DNA from 3 places in the Erwinia rhapontici genome. Region 1 is predicted to be linked to each of the others. Evidence: predicted binding sites of a transcription regulator. Region 1 holds the regulator's gene; each other region holds the start of a gene.
What was found. Region 1 encodes Fur, which represses iron uptake genes when iron is present. Its sites were predicted from a motif close to ATAATAATGAGAACNACTATCAA; they were not measured.
Positions count from the first base shown of each region.

Region 2: exbB (tol-pal system-associated acyl-CoA thioesterase) is a predicted target of Fur. The motif match lies at 1,689-1,711, and genes of this name have one in related genera.
Region 3: fepB (Fe2+-enterobactin ABC transporter substrate-binding protein) is a predicted target of Fur. The motif match lies at 4,393-4,415, and genes of this name have one in related genera.

Region 1 covers NZ_CP085627.1:1,326,017-1,332,967, reverse strand. Annotated here, with positions in the region: gene pgm (phosphoglucomutase (alpha-D-glucose-1,6-bisphosphate-dependent)) at 1-929, opposite strand, end outside; gene seqA (replication initiation negative regulator SeqA) at 954-1,499, opposite strand; gene ybfF (esterase) at 1,761-2,525, shown strand; gene ybfE (LexA regulated protein) at 2,638-2,919, shown strand; gene fldA (flavodoxin FldA) at 3,061-3,591, shown strand; gene fur (ferric iron uptake transcriptional regulator) at 3,989-4,432, shown strand; gene mtr (tryptophan permease) at 4,537-5,784, opposite strand; gene LJN55_RS06270 (hypothetical protein) at 5,901-6,290, opposite strand; gene LJN55_RS06265 (MFS transporter) at 6,278-6,951, opposite strand, start outside.
Region 2 covers NZ_CP085627.1:730,014-736,964, reverse strand. Annotated here, with positions in the region: gene tcuC (MFS transporter) at 1-419, shown strand, start outside; gene exbD (TonB system transport protein ExbD) at 457-879, opposite strand; gene exbB (tol-pal system-associated acyl-CoA thioesterase) at 885-1,619, opposite strand; gene metC (cystathionine beta-lyase) at 1,868-3,058, shown strand; gene LJN55_RS03340 (DedA family protein) at 3,250-3,906, shown strand; gene LJN55_RS03335 (pyridoxal phosphate-dependent decarboxylase family protein) at 3,965-5,428, opposite strand; gene LJN55_RS03330 (diaminobutyrate--2-oxoglutarate transaminase) at 5,442-6,824, opposite strand.
Region 3 covers NZ_CP085627.1:3,122,001-3,128,951, reverse strand. Annotated here, with positions in the region: gene LJN55_RS14585 (methionine synthase) at 1-693, opposite strand, end outside; gene LJN55_RS14580 (DUF1852 domain-containing protein) at 718-1,701, opposite strand; gene LJN55_RS14575 (cold-shock protein) at 2,124-2,606, shown strand; tRNA gene LJN55_RS14570 (tRNA-Asn) at 2,787-2,862, opposite strand; gene LJN55_RS14565 (Gfo/Idh/MocA family protein) at 3,169-4,290, shown strand; gene fepB (Fe2+-enterobactin ABC transporter substrate-binding protein) at 4,429-5,475, shown strand; gene LJN55_RS14555 (putative T6SS immunity periplasmic lipoprotein) at 5,723-6,178, opposite strand; gene LJN55_RS14550 (multidrug effflux MFS transporter) at 6,388-6,951, shown strand, end outside.

The DNA of each region.
Region 1 (6,951 bases):
TGACGGTCATAATCAGGATCGTTGGCAAAGGCCAGGTCGAACTTGTCACGCAACGCCAGCAAACCCGCCATCGCCGACTCAGACGAGCAGTCCATGCGGATCACACCATCGTGGTCAAGGTGCATAAAGCGGAAAGTCTGATCGACAGCATCGTTAACGATGGTCAAATCAAGATTGTAGAACTCCGCAATACGCTGCCAGTAGGCAATCCCTGAACCGCCCAGCGGATCAACGCCAATCTTCAGACCGGCTTTCTGGATCGCCGGAATATCAACGATCTGAGCCAGACCTTCAATATAAGGCTGGATCAGATCTTTTTCCGTCAAGTGACCGCTGGCCCAGGCCTGATCCAGCGTTATGCGTTTCACTTCTTTCAGGCTGTCTTTGATCAGAGCGTTAGCGCGATCTTCCACCACTTTCGTGACGTTCGTATCGGCCGGGCCACCGTTTGGTGGATTGTATTTAATACCGCCATCTTCAGGTGGATTGTGTGAAGGCGTGATGACGATACCATCAGCCTGAGCACCACCGGTTTTGTTGTGTTCAAGGATCGCATTGGAGATCGCAGGGGTCGGCGTATAGCCGTTATCCTGCTGAACGATCACATCAACACCGTTAGCGGTAAGCACTTCCAATACCGAGATGATGGCCGGTTCAGACAACGCGTGCGTATCTTTACCCACAAAACAAGGACCGGTTACACCGTTCTTTTTGCGTTCTTCCGCAATCGCCTGCGCGATGGCCAGAATGTGCGTCTCGTTGAAGCTATGACGGCCCGCGCTACCGCGATGGCCGGAAGTGCCAAATTTCACCGCATGCTCTGCGTTACCCAGTTCAGGCTGCAGGACATAATATTGAGATGTTAATTGTGCAACGTTAATCAAATCGCTCTGCTGGGCGGGTTGCCCGGCACGGGGGTGATTGGCCATTGGCGCTTCTCCCTGACGCTTCAGTTAGAGGGTACCGCAAACTTTCTCTGTCAGCTCCATCGGGAACTGCATCGACAACATAATGTGTTCCACCATGCTGCGCTTACGGTCAGTATTTGTGTTGGTGATCACCCAATACGGTGTGCCCGGAACGTGCTGCGGCTTGGTATGGGTGCCATTCTCTACCAACGTTTGCTGGTTGCCCGCGAAGTAAACACGCGTACGACCTTGCAGAGACTCAGTCGCTGCGCCAAACGTTTTGGCATCCAGACTGTATAAAGTCGATAGAATCAGCATAAAGCGATTCACTGCACGCTTCTGCTCCGCGTACTCATCCGAAAGCAACAGCTCACGTACCGCACGAACACGATCCTGCGGTCGGGATTCAGATTTAATACCTGCAGCGGCAGGTTCTTTCGCTGCCGCTGCAGCATTCGCCGCCACAGGAGCAGTTTGACCCGCAGTGAACTTCAGCATACGGCGCAAAATATCGGATGCGCTTTCACCAATATGCTGAGTGTGGCTGGCAATATAACGGTATAGCTCTTCGTCGACTTCTATCGTTTTCATCTTTATCCAGTACGGTTGTTGCTAGTATCAGAACCGGTTGTTCGGGGACAACAATCCACGCAACCATCATGACGTTGAGCCGATCCAGTTCTAACATCAGGATTATAAAGTTAAATCCCGCCAGGGTGTAGCGCCAGACCCGTTTCAGGGCAAAAGTCGGAATATGCCGCAAAAAGATCATACCCGCCATTCGCGCCAGCGGCAGAAATTGTGGGATCCATGATACCCTAAGCCTTGGTGCCAACTGTAAGAACTTTCTCTATGAATTTGAATTTTCGCCTGCAATCTGAACAATCCGCCACTGACGGGCTTCCACTGGTATTGATCCACGGTTTATTTGGTAGCCTGGATAACCTCGGCGTACTGGCCCGGGGATTAAAAGACGATCGCCGTTTGATTCAACTCGATGTCCGAAACCACGGTTTGTCTCCGCGTGCGCAAAAGATGGATTATGCGTTAATGGCTCAGGATGTCCTGGACACGCTTGACGCGATGCAGGTCGATCGTTTCAGCGTGATCGGTCACTCGATGGGGGGGAAGATCGCCATGGCGATTACCGCACTGGCGCCCGATCGTGTTGAGGAGATCGTAGTGATTGATATCGCTCCTGTGGCCTACACCACGCGTCATCATGACGATATTTTTGCCGCACTGAATGCGGTGACTGAGGCCGGTATCACCACGCGCAGCGAAGCTACTGCCCTGATGCGTCAAAGTATCAGTGAAGAAGGCGTTATCCAGTTTTTACTCAAGTCGTTCCACGAGGGTGTTTGGCGTTTCAACGTTCCGGCGCTGCTGGCATGTTATGAAAACATCATTGGCTGGGAGCCATTGGCCCCCTGGTCACATCCTGTGCTGTTCATTCGTGGGGAGCGTTCTCCCTATTTGGCCGATGCATATCGCGATGCACTGTTAACCCAGTTCCCGCAGGCGCGTGCCCATGTCATCACCGGCGCAGGGCATTGGGTACATGCTGAGAAACCCGATGCGGTATTACGTGCAATCCGACGTTTTTTAGCGCTGTGAAAACCATTTTCGCTGGGGTATGATGGCGCGCTAAAATTTTGCCGCTGCTGATTATCAGACGGCATAACGGCCCTATTCATCAGCAATCCAGCCTTTCAGTATTACGATTCCTATGGCAAAAGAGAACACGGACCGCACAACGATCGATCTGTTTGCAGATGAACGACGTCCGGGACGACCCAAGACTAATCCGCTGACGCGTGATGAGCAGTTGCGTATCAACAAACGCAATCAGCTCAAGCGCGATAAAGTGCGCGGCCTGAAGCGTGTCGAACTGAAAATGAACAGCGACGCGGTTGATGTCCTGAATCAGCTAGCTTTCGAGCGCAATATCAGCCGCAGTGAACTGATCGAAGAAATGCTGCTGGAACAGTTGCAACGTCATCCGTCCTGATGGTATCAGGGCCTTAGCACTCAGCGACAAAACCGGCAGCATTACTCATTTATCCGCTCACGACGGTCTGTTATCATTAGCGATATCTGCGAAAAAATCAGCAGTCACCATATCATTAAGATTCAAGAGGTTATTAAACTCATGGCACTCGTCGGCATTTTCTTTGGTAGCGATACAGGCAATACCGAAAACATTGCAAAAATGATCCAGAAGCAACTGGGGAAAGATGTTGCAGAAGTTCGTGATATTGCTAAAAGCAGCAAAGAAGACCTTGAAGCCTTTGATATTCTGCTGCTTGGCATCCCAACCTGGTACTACGGTGAAGCCCAGTGCGACTGGGATGACTTCTTCCCAACGCTGGAAGAAATCGACTTCAACGGTAAACTGGTTGCGCTGTTTGGTTGCGGCGATCAGGAAGACTATTCCGAGTATTTCTGCGATGCAATGGGCACCATCCGCGACATCATTGAGCCGAACGGCGCAGTGATTGTCGGCCACTGGCCGAGCGAAGGTTACCATTTCGAGGCTTCGAAAGGCATGGCAGATGATAACCATTTCCTTGGCCTGGCCATTGATGAAGATCGCCAGCCAGAGCTCACCAACGAACGCGTTGAAAATTGGGTAAAACAAATTTTTGATGAACTTCAGCTAAAAGATATCATCGAAGCATAACCATAGCCGCTTGATGTGGGAGCTATCTCACATCAAGTAAGTGGTTTTTCCTATAGAAGTAATAGATACATGTTTGTAACTTTCATCTGCAAAACTGTACAATAACCCCATCGGTTACCCGCTTACTCAGCACCTGCCCCACTCTTTGAGGATGTGAGTCGCCCAAAGAGCGGTGAAGATGATGCAGATTGAAATGTTAACCCAGCCTAATTCGGGCGCGTGCTACCCTGGATGTAATGACACTTATCCTTACATCCATTGCGGTTTCAGGCACCCCTTATGGTTTTCATTTCGGAGTATCAGTTCTATACTGAGACGCACTCATCTTTTAGCGTCGACCGATGTTCAGGGCTTTTCAGCCACTAAGTGACTAGCAAAGTAACAGGACAATATCCGCATGACTGACAATAACACCGCATTAAAGAAGGCCGGCCTGAAAGTCACGCTTCCCCGACTGAAAATTCTGGAAGTGCTTCAGGAACCAGAGGGCCATCATGTCAGTGCGGAAGACTTGTACAAACGCCTGATTGATATGGGCGAAGAAATTGGTCTGGCCACCGTTTACCGCGTGCTGAACCAATTTGATGATGCGGGGATCGTTACCCGCCATAACTTTGAAGGCGGTAAATCCGTTTTCGAACTGACTCAGCAGCACCATCACGATCACCTGATCTGCCTGGACTGCGGTAAAGTTATTGAGTTCAGAGACGAATACATTGAGGAACGTCAGCGTGAAATCGCCACGCGTCACGGTATCAAACTGAGCAACCATAGCCTGTATCTTTATGGCCATTGTTCTCTGGGTGACTGTCGTGAAGACGAGACTCTGCACGACAAATAATCTGCACTGTTCAGTGTAAAAACCGGTGGCTTGCCACCGGTTTTTTTATGCCTGCGTTATAGCGATTCCTCCCGGCTAAAACGCTGCCAATCTGTCTCAAAAGGTTATCGCGTATAGAGCGGCAGCCAGCCACCATATGAAAGCAACGAGACCACGGCATTCAGTGCACCAAACAGCAGAACCAGCACAATCGGTGCCATCCCCCCTCTGACTCGCCACGTGGCAGTGGCAAAACGTCGACGTGACTGCCAGGCTAGTAGCGCTGGCGTGACAACAGCCCACAACGTCGCGGCCAGCCCGGCATAACCGATTGCCAGCAGAAAACCGTTGGGCCAGATCATCGCGGCAGTTAGCGGCAGAATAAACGTCAGCAGCGTGGTTTTTAATCTTCCGGACGCGGAGTTATCCAGTTTAAAGAGATCGGCAAGGTAATCAAAAAAGCCAAGACTGACACCGAGGAATGAACAGGCAACGGCGAAGTTAGAGAAGATATCCAGTAACAGATTCAGAGAGCGATTGTGCAGTACGCCGGATAACGCCCCCACCAGTACGTCAATATTACCGCCTTGCGCGGCAATCGCTTTAAATTCGCTGCGGGGAATATTGCCCATCGTGCCGATGATCCAGATAAAGTAAATCATCAGAGCCAGCAGCGTGCCGTAAATCAGGCAACGGCTCACGCGGCCTGCATTCTTATGGTAGTAAGTCGTCAACCCGGCAATGTTGCCATGGTAGCCGAAGGAGGCCAGACAAAACGGCACCACTATCCAGAGATATCGCAGATAATCGCGATCGGCTCCCTGGCTGTCGAGCAGAATAGCCGGCTGAACATGCCACAGCAGGCCGCCAAAAATCATCAGAAAGGTGAGGATCTTCGCGCCGAGAAAAATCAGCGTCATCCGGCTGACAACCGCTGTTCCCAGCCAGATAAACAGCGCCACCAGTAGCGTAAAGAGCAGCCCAGCCATACGTGCCGATATTCCGACATTTAATTGATTGAGGCTGTGCTGAATAATCGCGCCACTGGCAGAAATGTACGCATAGGTGAGGATCCCCAGCACAAAGACCACGGACAAACCGTTGATCAGGTTCCAGCCACGCCCAAGTAAATCGCGTGTGACCGTATCAAAACTCGCCCCGATGGGATAATGCAGGCTGGCTTCCAGATACAGTAATCCGGACAGCAGCATACAGAACCAGGTCACGATCAGCAGCGCGGAGGACCAGGCAAACCAGGCACCGGACATCACTACCGGCAGCGAGAACATCCCGGCACCAATAATGGTGCCACTGATAATCAACGCCCCCCAGAGTGTTGACGGCAGACGAACAGCAGAAGCAGGTGTAGCCATGAAATCCCTTAGCGAATGCAATAAATAACATGCCATAAACCGGGATAATCCACTGGCTAAACGGCAATAATGCCGCATAGTCTACACAGAATCACACTCACGAACTAGTACAGTAATTAACTGACCACCATTGTTTCCTGCAAATAGCGCCAGCGAGGTGGCGTACAACCACAATCAATCACCGCCAGTGAAATACGGTGGGTATGATTATCACCCTGCTGTTGTAGCTCGTGATACTGGATCGCTACTTCCTGGCCAAACTGAGAGATCACTTTGCAGTGTTCAATCGTGATAGCAACACCCTGCCGTTCGCCGACCAGACGAGTGAACAGCGCAGTCACCTCCTCCATCGACAGACTTTTTCCGCTGGGCGCGACCATGATAAAATCGGGTTCAAAATGTCGCAACAGCTCAGGGACAAAGCTCCCATCTCCGTGAAACACTTTCTCAATAAGCTGATGCAGTACAATGATACTTTCACAGGCTTTTTCGGTTAACGCTGACATACAACATCCTTATGACGGGCGTGGCGATAAATCATCCACAAGGGGAACAGGCCGGTAACTGCGGCAACAACAAAGACCTGATGATAAGACTGAGCAGCAGAATAGTGGCGGCTCATCAACGTAAACAGCAGTGTAAACAATGCGGCGCCGAGGCTGAATGAAAGCTGACGATTAATATTCCATATCACACTGGCCCGCGTCATCTGCTCATCGTGAAAATCAGTCAGAGCACTGGTTTGTGCCGTATTGGCACTGATTCCACCGCCAATCCCCATCAGCAGATAAGCCGCATTCAATAGCATCACCTGTTCGGGACTCTGTACCAGCGCCAGCAGCACGATGCCGCCTGCATGTAAGACCAACCCACAGCTGAACAGGGTCAGTGCGCCCAGACAATGGTAAAGACGACCACATACCAGCATCGCCACCAGTGCCCCACCACCGTACAGCAGCATAAATGCTCCACAACGTTCGGCAGAAAAATGCAGGCACTGTTGCAGATAAAAAATGTTGAGCAGGTTCACACCGGTGAAGATGCCCGGCACGGCGTAGTAAATGACCACCGCCAGCTTTAGCCAGGGATTACGCAACAGCTTCAAATCAATCACCGCCTGGGGTTGACGATGGTAATGGCGCAAATAGCCGATAGCCAGGCCCAACG
Region 2 (6,951 bases), 600 kb from region 1:
GCTACGGTCGCCGCCCGCTGTTACTGCTGTTTACCGTGCTGATGATTCTTACTGCCTGGCCGGTGCTGCACTGGCTGGTCGGCTCGCCCAGCCTAACCCATCTGCTGGAAGCGGAACTGTGGCTCTCCTTCCTGTATGGCAGCTATAACGGGGCCATGGTGGTGTATCTGACGGAGGTGATGCCGGCTGAAGTGCGGGCGACGGGGTTCTCCCTGGCGTATAGCCTGGCGACTGCGCTGTTTGGCGGTTTTACACCCGCGATATGCAGCTATCTGATTCATGTTACCGGAGATAAAGCGATGCCGGGCGTATGGCTGACGATTGCCGCGCTATGCGGGCTGGCAGGCTCGTTGATGATTAAGCGGTTGGTGAAGCAGTATCAGGTACGGCGTCTGAAAGAGCCGGCGATTCAGGTATAAACGAAAGGGGCGACCATTTCTGGTCGCCCCTGCGAGATTATTTACTGACGGTTTCCATGCCCATCAGGCCAATCTTCAGATACCCGGCCTGGCGCAGTTTATCCATCACGCCCATCAGGGTTTCATAATCGACCGACTTATCCGCCTGGAAGAAAATGGTCGTGTCTTTCTTGCCTTCAGTCTGCTTAATCAGCGTATCGACCAGCGTTTCCTGCGTCACGGCATCGTTACCGATAAACAGCTGACGGTCGGCTTTGATCGACAGATACACCGGTTTTTCAGGGCGCGGCTGCGGCGAACTGGTGGACGCAGGCAGATTGACGCGCACGTCAACGGTAGCCAGTGGCGCGGCGACCATAAAGATAATCAGCAGCACCAGCATGACGTCGATAAACGGCGTCACGTTAATTTCGTGCATTTCACCGTTGCTATCGAGATCTTCGTTTAATCGCATTGCCATAATGCTTAACCTACCCGCAGTTTCTGCGCAGACTGAACGCGATGGGCACCTTCGCTGGCAGCGAGGTCAAGGTCGCGGCTCTGTAACAGCAGAACCTGTGCCGCCACATCGCCAAGTGAGGCTTTGTAGCTGCCGATCGTACGGGCAAAGACGTTATAGATCACTACCGCAGGGATCGCCGCAACCAGACCGATAGCGGTTGCCAGCAGTGCTTCAGCAATACCGGGAGCAACAACGGCCAGGTTAGTGGTCTGCGTTTTTGCAATGCCGATGAAGCTGTTCATAATGCCCCAGACCGTACCGAACAGACCGACAAACGGTGCAATCGCACCAATGGTTGCGAGGAAGCCGTTACCACGACCGGCATGACGGCTGAAAGCCGCAACGCGACGCTCAAGGCGGAAACCGGTACGCTCTTTGATGCCGGTGTTGTCGTCAGAACCGGCTGACAGTTCCAGCTCGTTTTCCGCTTCTTTCACCAACAGCGTGCTGAGACTGTGGCCTTTAAAGCTCTCACACACCTGAGAGGCTTCTTCCAGCGAACGTACGCTAGCCAGCAACTGCTGCTCACGTTTCAGACGCTTACGCGCAGCGCTCAGCTCAATGCTTTTGCTGAAGAAAATAGCCCAGGTGACAACGGACGCCAACAGAAGGCCAATCATCACCGCTTTAACCACGATGTCTGCATGCTGATACATGCCCCAGACGGACAGGTCCATCTGCATCAAATCATTTGTCACGCTGTGTCTCCAACGTCAATTGCTGATAGCGAAAAATTCTATCGCGGATCATACCAAAACAGGAGTGAATTGATAGTAGTTCTCATTACTATTTACAACTTTCTGGACGTTTTATGCTCATTTTGTTGATTACCGGAATCCGCTTTCGCACTGATAGTGAATTTTCATCACTTATGCGCCTGTCGAATACCCCCTGAACGGCTACCGTGTTAACGTTAAAAAAAGGGTAAAAATGACACAGGGTTTTTATGAGCAGCGACAAAATTGAAACGGCACTGATTCGTGCAGGACGTAGCAAACGTTATACCCAGGGATCCGTCAACACGGTGATTCAGCGGGCTTCTTCGCTGGTATTCGATACGGTCGCCGACAAAAAACGGGCCACTGCCGGGCGGGCAGACGGCGAGCTTTTTTACGGGCGCCGTGGCACCCTGACCCACTTTTCATTGCAGGAAGCGATGACCGAACTGGAAGGCGGTGCCGGTTGTGCACTCTACCCTTGCGGCGCAGCAGCGGTAGCCAATGCCATTCTCGCCTTTGTTTCCGCCGGGGATAATGTGCTTATGAGCGGCAGCGTCTATGAGCCAACGCAGGATTTCTGCACTAAAATTCTCAGTAAAATGAATGTGAGCACCACCTGGTTTGATCACACCATCGGCAGCGAGATCGCCGAAAAGGTGCAGCCCAATACGCGCGTGGTGTTTCTGGAGTCTCCGGCGTCGATCACCATGGAAGTACAGGATGTTCCGGCGATCGTTGCGGCAATCCGCAGCAAAGCCCCCGACGCAATCATTATGATCGACAATACCTGGGGCGCAGGCATTTTGTTCCGCGCACTGGATTTTGGCGTGGATATCTCCATTCAGGCGGGCACCAAATATCTGATTGGTCATTCCGATGCGATGATTGGCACCGCCGTCGCGAATGCACGCTGCTGGGAACAGCTGCGGGAAAACTCCTACCTGATGGGACAAATGGTGGATGCCGATACGGCTTATATGGCCAGCCGTGGCCTGCGTACTCTGGCGGTGCGCCTGCGCCAGCATGAAGAGAGCAGCCTGCGCGTGGCGCACTGGCTGGCAGAGCGTCCTGAAGTGGCGGTGGTCAACCATCCGGCACTGCCGCAGTGCAAAGGCCATGCATTCTGGAAGCGAGATTTCACTGGCAGCAGCGGCCTGTTCTCCTTTGTGCTGAAGGAAAAACTGAGTCATACGCAGCTGGCACATTACCTCGACCACTTCACTCACTTCAGTATGGCGTACTCCTGGGGCGGCTATGAATCATTGATTCTGGCTAACCAGCCGGAAGAACTCGCGGCGATCCGTCCGGCGGGCGGTGTGGATTTCACCGGTACGCTGGTACGCCTGCATATAGGACTGGAAAACGTGGACGATTTGATTGATGACCTGGCCGCCGGTTTTGCCCGCCTGAGCCGCTGAATCCCCGAAACCTCAACAATTGATCAATGGCGTCTCGGGTTCGCGCCTTTGATCAAGGTGTTGGCACTCATTTACAGTTACACTAAGCAACGAAGTTTCGATAGCCAGAATAATGGGTGTTTTCTATAGCCAACGAGCTGGCGCTACAGCAAGGCGCCAGGTATGAAGGCGAAGCGGTCACGGGATAAAGAATGAGTGTACTACACGAGATTGTTCAGGCGCTCTGGCATCAGGATTTTGCCGCGCTGGCCAATCCGGATGTAATTTGGATCGTTTATGGGATTATGTTCCTGACGTTGTTCTTAGAAAATGGCCTGTTGCCCGCCGCATTTTTGCCGGGTGACAGCCTGCTGCTGCTGGCAGGTGCCATGATCGCCAAAGGCGTGATGACATTTATTCCGACGCTGCTGATTCTGACCACGGCCGCCAGTCTGGGCTGCTGGCTGGGCTATATTCAGGGACGCTGGCTGGGGAATACCCGGCTGGTCAAAGGCTGGTTACTGCATCTGCCCGCACAGTATCATCAACGCGCATGGCATCTGTTTAATCGTCACGGTCTGATGGCGTTACTGGTAGGGCGTTTTCTGGCCTTCGTGCGCACAATTCTGCCAACGCTGGCGGGGATTTCGGGCCTGAAAAACGGCCGTTTTCAGCTATTCAACTGGCTGAGTGGCCTGCTATGGGTCACGATTTTGGTGGGCTTTGGCTACAGTATCAGTCAGGTGCCGTTTATTAAACGCCATGAAGATCAGGTGATGGCCTGCCTGATGGTTCTGCCGCTGGTGATGCTCTCGATTGGTTTAGTCGGCAGTATTGCGCTGGTCGTGAAAGGCAAAAAAGCCCGGTAAGACCGGGCTTTTTGATCCACGGGGCAACAGCGGTTGCTCTTCCCCGTCATAGTGCGTTTTAAAGCTGTTCTGCCGTCTTTTCAACCAGCGCCAGCAGGGTTTTAATATCCTGCAAGGTGACCGTTGGGTTCAGTAACGTCATCTTCAGGCAGGTTACCCCGTCCGATTCCGTCACACCCACGTTGGCACGGCCCGAATCCAGCAAGGCATCACCAATTTTCTGGTTGATCAGTGCAATCGCCGCGTCATCGGCAGTCGCCAGCGACGCCGGACGATAGCGGAACAATACGCTCGCCAGCTGTGGCTGCATCACCAGCTCCAGTGATGGCTGCTCAGTGACATACTGCGCCACGTCTTGTGCCAGCGTCACACCGTGATCGATGATTTCAGCGTACTGCTGCTGACCTAATGCTTCCAGCCCCATCCACAGTTTTAACGCATCAAAACGACGCGTGGTCTGCAAGGATTTGGACACCAGATTCGGCACGCCCTGCGCTTCGTCGAACTCAGAGTTCAGGTAAGCCGCCTGATAGCGCATCAGCTCATAGTGACGGGCTTCTTTTAACAGGAACGCCCCGCAGCTGATGGTCTGGAAGAACTGCTTGTGGAAGTCCAGGGTAATGGAGTCCACCAGCTCAATGCCGTCCAGGTAGTCGCGGTATTTCTCAGACAGCAACAGCGCGCCGCCCCATGCCGCATCCACGTGCACCCAGATTTTATGCTGTGCCGCCAGTTCAGCAATCGCCCGCAGCGGGTCGATAGCGCCCGCATCGGTGGTGCCTGCTGTCGCCACAATCGCCAGAATCTGTTCGCCATTAGCCTGCGCCTGCGCGACTTTCTCAGCTAAGTCGTTGATGTCCATCCGCGCAAAGCGGTCGGTTTTCACCAGCGTCACGGAGCGGTAACCCAGCCCCATCAGCGCCATATTTTTCTGCACGGAGAAGTGGGCGTTCTCAGAACACAGCACTTTGATCTTGCTCAGGTCGCCTGGCAGGCCATCCTGCTGAACAGAGTGGCCCCTGGCGGCAAAGAAAGCATCACGTGCCAGCATCAGGCCCATCAGATTGCTCTGGGTGCCGCCACTGGTGAAGACGCCCGCATCACCCGCCTGATAGCCTACCTGAGTACGCAGCCATTCAATCAGCTTCATCTCAATGATGGTGGCTGACGGGCTTTGATCCCAGGAGTCCATGCTCTGGTTGGTGGCGTTGATCAGGACTTCAGCCGCCTGGCTCACCACCAGGCTTGGGCAATGAAGGTGAGCGACGCACTGTGGGTGATGCACCGACAGGCTGTCTTTTAAGAAGAACTCAACCGCACGCTCAATGGCGGCCTGGTTGCCCAGGCCCTGAGAAGTAAAGTCCAGCTGGATACGTTCACGCAGTTCAGCAACACTTTTGCCCTGATACATCTCAGGCTGTTGCAGCCACTGCACGACGGCTTCACTGGTCTGTTTGATCGCTTGCTGGTACGCATCGGTGCTTTGCACCGAGGCGGCCAGAATCGGGTTTAACCGGGACATCAACTTACTCCAGTTAAGACTGTTTAACGCCAGCAGACAGCAGGGCGTGTTCAAATTTATCCAGGAAAATACCCAGTTCTTCCTGGGTGATCAACAGAGATGGCAACAGACGCAGCACACAACCGTTACGCCCACCACGCTCCAGGATCAGACCGTTTTCGAAGCATTTTTTCTGGATCAGCGCAGACAGATCGCCATCAGCCGGGTAGCAACCCATATGATCTGGCGCTTCCTGCGGCTTCACGAATTCGATACCGATCATCAGGCCCAGGCCACGAATATGGCCGATGGCCGGATAGCGCGTTTGCAGCTCGGCCAGTTTGCCTTTCAGCCACTCGCCCTGCTCTGCCACTTTATCGGCAACGTTGTTGTTCTTCAGGATCTTCAGCGTGGTCAGGCCGGTTGCCATCGCCAGCTGGTTGCCACGGAAGGTGCCGGTGTGGTGGCCAGGAGACCAGGCATCGAATTTCTTCTTAATGCCCAACACTGCCAGTGGCAAACCGCCACCCACCGCTTTAGACATCACGATGATGTCCGGCTGAATGCCCGCGTGCTCGAAGGCGAAGAATTTACCGGTACGGGCAAAGCCCGCCTGAACTTCATCGATGATCAGCAGAATGCCGTGCTCTTCGGTCACTTTACGGATGCGTTGCAGCCACTCAACCGGCGCCGGGTTCACCCCGCCTTCGCCCTGCACCGCTTCCAGGATCACGGCAGCAGGTTTACGCACGCCGCTCTCAACATCGTTGATCAGGTTTTCGAAGTAATAAGTTAATGCTTTTACGCCAGCATCACCGCCAATGCCCAGCGGGCAGCGGTACAGATGTGGGTAAGGCATAAACTGCACTTCTGGCATCATGCCATCTACGGCTTCTTTCGGTGACAGGTTACCCGTCACAGACAGTGCGCCGTGGGTCATACCGTGATAGCCACCGGAGAAGCTGATCACCCCGGCACGACCGGTGACTTTTTTCGCCAGCTTCAGCGCAGCTTCTACCGCATCTGCACCGGAAGGACCGGTGAACTGCAGGCAGTACTCTTTACCCTGGTCTGGCAGTAATGACAGCAGGTATTCTGAGAACTGATCTTTCAACGGCGTGGTCAGGTCTAGAGTATGTAACGGCAAGCCGCTGGTAATGACATTCTGGATGCTCTGTAAAACGTCCGGATGGTTGTGTCCAAGGGCCAGCGTTCCCGCGCCGGCAAGGCAGTCAAGATATTGATTATTCTCAACATCTGTAATCCAAATACCCTGAGCTTTCGCAATTGCAAACGGCAATTTGCGCGGATAGCTCCTTACATTAGATTCAAACTCGGCCTGTCTGGCCAAATAGGTCTCATTGTTTCCATCAAAAGATTTGGCATCTAAAGCATCAATACGGACTTTATCCGTCATCATATCTCTCCTACAACCGGGGTGTCAGTTACACCGCAGTTGAATTAATTGAATTAAAGTAAATGGGTACCCTGCATAAAACGCGGCCAATATATGGCTTTTTAACCATCTTCTCAATAATTTATTT
Region 3 (6,951 bases), 1.8 Mb from region 1:
CTCGGTGCCCAGCGTTTTTTTCCAGTCGGTATTGGCTTTGATGCCGTAGCCGTAGCAAATATGGACAGCGGTTTCGCATTTCAGTCCTTCGATGGCGCGTTCCAGGGTGGCAATACCCCAGTCATTCACTTCATCGAAGAAAACATTAAATGCAGGCTCATCAAACTGGATAATATCAACGCCGACAGCCTCTAACTCTTTGGCTTCTTCGTTGAGAATTTTGGCAAATTCCCAGGCGAGTTTTTCGCGGCTTTTATAGTGGTTATCATACAGCGTATCGATCATCGTCATTGGACCCGGCAAGGCCCATTTGATCGGCTTATCGGTTTGCTGACGTAAAAACTTAGCGTCTTCAACAAACACTGACTTCTTGCGGCTGACAGGGCCGACAACGGTGGGCACACTTGCATCATAGCGATCGCGAATTTTAACGATCTCACGTTTCTCAAAATCAACACCCTCAAGGTGCTCAATAAACGTGGTAACAAAATGCTGGCGTGTTTGCTCACCGTCGCTGACGATATCAATACCGGCCTGCTGTTGATCGTCCAGGCACAAACGCAGCGCATCTTTTTTGCCGTCGGCTAATTCCTGATCCTGCAATTTCCACGGGGACCAGAGTTGCTCAGGTTGTGCAATCCATGAAGGCTTAGGTAAGCTGCCAGCCGTGGACGTGGGCAATAACTTTTTCATAATAGAAACCTTGTATTTGTTTAATCAAAGAACGGGATCAGCAGACCATTGTTCAAGAAGAGTTTGATATGGTTTGATGAACTTCTCTTCAGTGAACTTTCCTTGTTCAACAGCCAGCTGGCTACGTTCTTCGCGATCGTAAGTAATGAGCGTTAATGAATGGTCTCGCTGCGTCAGGTTGGGTTGATAATGCTTTCCTGCTGCAGAATTCGCATTGTAAATCTCTGGTCGGTAGATCTTCTGGAACGTCTCCATCGTACTGATGGTGGCGATAAGCTCCAGATCGGTGTAATCATTCACCAGATCCCCTACGAAATAAAAAGCTAACGGCGCAACACTGTTTGCAGGCATGAAATAGCGCGCCTGTAAGCCCATTTTATTGAAATAGTGATCGGTCAGGGACAGTTCATTCTGCTGGTATTCGATGCCCAGAGCAGGATGCTGATAACCCGTCTGATGATAGGTGTTTTTGCTTGAGACGCTCAGGCAAATCACCGGTGGTTTAGCGAAGTTTTCTTTGTAGATATCTGAATCCACAAAGCGTTTAAAGATATTGCCATGCAGGTCGCCAAAGTTAGCGGGGATGCTAAATTCGGGTTGGTTCTTATTATACTCTGGCAATACCACGCTAAAATCATAATCCCGCACGTAAGAGGAAAAGTTATTTCCTACGATACCTTCAATGCGTTCATCTGTTTTTTTATCAATAATATTGGTTTTCAAAATTTCAATCACCGGGAAGCTATCGTTATTGCCTTCGACAGCAATATTCATCTCAACGGAGATGATTTCCAGTTCGACAGCGTAACGATCCCCTTTGGGATTATCCCCATGCGCCAGGGAATTAAAGCGATTGTTCATCATCACTAAGGCGTTGCGCAGGTTTTCCTGGCGTTTTGAACCTCTGGCCAGATTAGCAAAGTTGGTTGTGATACGCGTATTTTCGGATGGATTATAATTCTCATCGAAACAGATTTTTTTTATGGTAAACGCAAAGTTATTATTCATCGTAATCTGGTATCCTAATTTCCGCTACAAACCTGAGCTTACTTCTTGCACTTTTCATGAAGCTGCAATTTTCTTTTCAGGTTCCAACATTCAGCCGTCTGCACACATTCTATAGTGCATATTTTATGCCAGAGTCACTGGGTGAGGGGAAGTGATATAATTTCACAGCAACATGAGCGATTTTCATGATCGCGGGTAGAAGAAGGAAAGAGGTGAGCGGAAGTTCATCATACTCTCCAACCGCTCCGGGTTCACTCACATTCCACGCCCCACTTTGCCTCTTATCCGCTGTCACCTGCCTGCTGTTCCTCGCGTACCCGCAATTTATCGTCCAGACTTACCGCAAAGGCATAGTCTGCGCAGGCATTGTGTTTTACACTGCGCGCTGAAAATTGAGTAGATTAACGATTAAGTAGGCGACAATGGCGATGAACGGCACGATCACAACCTGGTTTAAAGATAAAGGCTTTGGATTTATCAAAGATGAAAACGGCGATAACCGTTATGTCCATGTGATTAAAATCGCCAATCCTGAGCTGATTAAGAAAGATGCGGCGGTGACTTTCGAGCCCACCACCAACAGCAAAGGGCTGTCAGCTTATGATGTGAAAGTGATACCCGAAAGTTCCTACATCTATATCGCGGGGGAGCGCCTGAAGCTCACCTCGATCAAGTCTTACCTGGTGTACAGCGAAGAAGTCCCTGCGGAAACCCGCATTGATAAAGAAAATACGGTGCTATCTGTGGGCATACTGATGAACAGCATCCGGCCAAAATCAGCCACTCAGCCGGGTGAAATGCGTACGGTAAAAAAACTGGCGATCACCACTTTCCAGGGAACAACCCTGATCTTCTCGGAAGATGAGATCGACATCGACAGCACGGTGAAGTTGCTTAAGGTCTGACACCATCCGGACTGATCCCTGTGCCGAAATCCTGCGCCATTGAGCGGAAGGATTTCGGCATCGCTGACGGCCTTTGAGAACGTCCCCTTCACACATTTCCCCACTGCCTGTCATCCGGCGGCACGAAATCATTAACAACAAAAAGCCCGCTCAGGTTTCCCTGAGCGGGCTTCTTAAATTTGGCTCCTCTGACTGGACTCGAACCAGTGACATACGGATTAACAGTCCGCCGTTCTACCGACTGAACTACAGAGGAATTGTTGGAACGGGGCGCATGATATCCAGCAGGGCAGGGGATGTCAAAGGCTGTTTTCACGCTTTTGGTTCAACTGCTGAATAAAGCAGCATACTGAACAAGCCTATGTGATTTTTACCACAAAAATCGTGCTTTTGCGTATTGCGTTGCAGGATGCGGTGGGACTTGCAGCGGCGTTACATTCATTTTCGCCAGGGCGATCACGTTTGTTTCATTTTGACGTTGAATCACAGTGTTGCGAAATATACATTTCATCAATATTGAATTTTTGTTCCATTTCCTGTTCCCTACATCTAAGGATTTATCATGAAAAAAGTCAGAATTGGCCTGATCGGTACCGGTTATATCGGACGCTGCCACGCGATTGCCTACTCTCAGGCGCCGACCGTGTTCAACCTGAAAGGGGAATTGGTTCGTGAGATGCTGGCGGAAGTGAACCCGGAACTGGCCAGCGCGCAGGCGGCCACACTCGGCTTCAATCGTTCAACCGGAGACTGGCGTGAACTGGTTGCGGATGAAAATATCGACGTTGTTGATATCTGTGCCCCTAACTTCCTGCATAAAGAGATGGCGCTGGAAGCCATTCGCCACGGCAAACACGTCTACTCCGAAAAACCCCTTGCGCTGGATGTCGCCGATGCTGAAGAGATGGTGCGTGCAGCCGAAAAAGCCGGGGTGAAAACGCTGGTGGGCTTCAACTATATGAAAAACCCGACCAGCCAGCTGGCGAAAGAGATTATTGCCCGTGGCGAAATCGGCGAGGTGGTGCACTTCTACGGCACGCACAATGAAGATTACCTGGCGAATCCGAACACCCCGCTGGACTGGCATTGTCAGAAAGCACTGGCGGGCCTCGGAGCACTGGGCGACCTGGCCGCGCATATTGTCAACATGGCGCACTATCTGGTGGGCAACATTGATGAGGTCAGCGGCGATATGATGACGGTCATCAAGCAGCGCCCGGACCCGAAAAATCTGTCCCAGCTGCGCGATGTGGAAAACGAAGATCAGGCCAGCGCACTGCTGCGTTTTGCTAACGGCGCACACGGCGTGATTGAAACCTCGCGTATCGCCTGCGGCAGCAAAATGGGCCTGACCTACGTGGTGACCGGCACCAAAGGCAGCATCCGTTACACCCAGGAGCGCATGGCGGAGCTGGAGCTGTATATTCATGATGACCCGGCCGGTCGCCAGGGCTTTAAAACCATTCTGACTGGCCCGGCGCACCCGGATTATGCGGCGTTCTGTATTTCTGCCGGGCACGGTATTGGCTTTAACGATCAGAAAACGGTGGAAGTGCGCGATTTGATTAACGGCATTGCCGCCGATGACCGTATGTGGCCAGACTTTGCTGAAGGCTTGCAGGTATCGAAAGTGCTGGAGGCGATTGCCCTCTCTGCCGCCGAAGGGCGTTGGATGAAGGTATAGTTTTCACTGAGGCCGGGCTTGCCCGGCCTTTTTAGCGTAAGCCATTTTTTCCCGCCTCTTCTCCGTTGTCATAAGCGATTTAAATTCCCCGCCATTAAATGTATGATAATAAGACTCATTTTCAATGAAATGGCTAAGATGAAAAAACTGTTCTCCTTCCCGGTGCTGTGTGCACTGCTGGTGGCTGCCGCACTGATCTTTGTTGTATCCGTCCGCAGCTGTTCAACTCAGTATTCAGAGTCGCAACCCGCCTCGCCACCGGCTGCGGCCGCAGCTGTTGCGCCAACAGGCGCACAGCAGGGCTGGCCGCGTACGCTGCAAACCCCTAAAGGGCCACTGACTCTGACTAAGGCCCCGGAACGTATTGTCTCCACCAGCGTGACCATTACCGGAACGCTGCTGGCTATCAATGCGCCGCTGGTCGGTTCCGGCGGCACCAGTCGTAACAGCACGGTGTCCGATGACCAGGGTTTTTTTAAACAATGGAGTGCAGTGGCGAAGCAGGCCCATCTGAAACCCCTCTACATTTCTGAACCGAACGCCGAGGCGATTGCCGCTGCGGCGCCGGACCTGATTGTGATTGCCGCCACGGGCGGTGATTCAGCGTTAAAGCTCTACGATCAGCTGTCGGCTATCGCCCCGACGCTGGTGATCGACTACGGTGATAAAAGCTGGCAACAGCTGGCTGTGCAGTTAGGGGAGATCACCGGGCATGAGAAAGACGCCAGCACCGTGATTGACCGTTTTGAGCAACGGGTGCAGGCGGTGAAACAGGCGATCACACTGCCACCCCAGCCGGTTTCCGCGCTGGTTTATTATGAAGATGGCCGCGGTGTGAATTTGTGGACCCTGGCATCAGCGCAGGGCAAGCTGCTGTCGGAACTGGGCTTTACGCTGGCGATGCCACCCGCGGACGTGCAGGGCGGCACCAGCATGGGTAAGCGTAACGATATTATTCAGCTGTCAGGTGAGAATATGGCGGCCGGTCTCACTGGGAAGAGTATGTTGCTGTTCTCAGCAGACGACGAGACGGTGGGGCGCGTAAGGGCCAATCCCTTCCTTGAGCATCTGGAGCCGGTAACGGCTGAGCGGGTCTATGCAATGGGCCCGGATACGTTCCGTCTGGATTATTACAGTGCCAGCAATATGCTGGACAGTATTGAGCGGCATTTTACGTCCCACTAAGGTGGGATGTCCTCACCCAAATACACCGCAGAGATCGCCATATTGTGGCAGTTTTAAAACTAACAGCGAGCAACGGTGCTGCGGGGATGGGGCCAGTTTGAGGTAAGCCGGACGTCACGCGACAGGACGTCGCGTGCCGAGGCCCGCAGGGATGCGGCAGTTGCCGATCCGGCGTGCTCAAACTGGCCTCAGACCTGAAGCCGAATGATCAGCCACTCATTTTTGTGGGGATTCATCAGGGGCCTGGTCAGCCGTCGTTGTTTTCACTCTCCCGGCTATAATCCTCTGTTATCACTGAATAATCCCGCGGCGCGAAGGGATGCGGTACACCTTTTATCATCATGAACTCAGAAACAATAATGCGGCGCATCATCCTTCTCTCGGTGGGTGAACGTAATGAGATCTCCACGTTTAACTCACCGGACTCCGGAAATTGATAGTAAGTGTCTGGGATGCATAGCTGATTATTAGCAACTTTTAAAGCAGGTAACTTGCGGTTGAAACCCGATCTTTCAGGTGCATGTCTGTCTCTGATGGAAAGATAATGTACGTAATAGTCGCCGGCATTGTTAATCTGGAAACAGAATCCAGCGTCCGTTCTGGAAACCTGTCCGACTTCATACGGCGGGAAGTGATCCCCCAACCAGCAGCCAGTCAGTAATAAAGAGAGAAGAGTGGGCAGGAGGGGATTATTGATTTTCATATGGCATACATATCCCTGAGTTTATCCATAAGTCATCACTGATGCTCAAGCATAACAACGGCGTATTTTATTGGAAATTCGTTGATGTGCGATTATCCGCTATCGCCATTTATGAATTCAGCTCATAACGACGACCTGATTACCTGACATTATCTTCTGATGGCAAACCGCTACTCTACCGTTCTCCCTTTCTGTCCCGATGGATTGTCATGACTGACTCTCAGGCGCATACGCCGTTAGCCACCCCAAAAACCACCGGCTTTACCTTTGTACTGATCCTCAGTGCACTAATGGCTATTACCTCGTTATCGACCGATATTTATCTGCCCGCCATGCCCGTGATGGCGAAAGATTTACAGGGCGATGCGGAGTTGACCATCACCGGCTTTTTAATCGGGTTTTGTATAGCTCAACTGATCTGGGGACCGATCAGCGATCACTTCGGTCGGCGTTTGCCGATGTGCATCGGTATGGTGCTGTTTGTGATGGGGTCGGTGGGCTGTGCCTTATCCACTGATATCGTGCATATCGTCTTCTGGCGGGTATTTCAGGCGCTGGGTGCCTGTACCGGGCCGATGCTGGCCAGGGCGATGATCCGCGATCTCTACAGCCGTACCCGTGCGGCACAGATGATGTCCACGTTGATGATCGTCATGGCCATTGCCCCGATAGCCGGGCCGCTGCTGGGGGGGCAGATGATTCACATCGCCTCCTGGCATGCCATTTTCTGGCTGCTGGCGATAATCGGTGCCGTGATGCTGCTGGCAATCGGC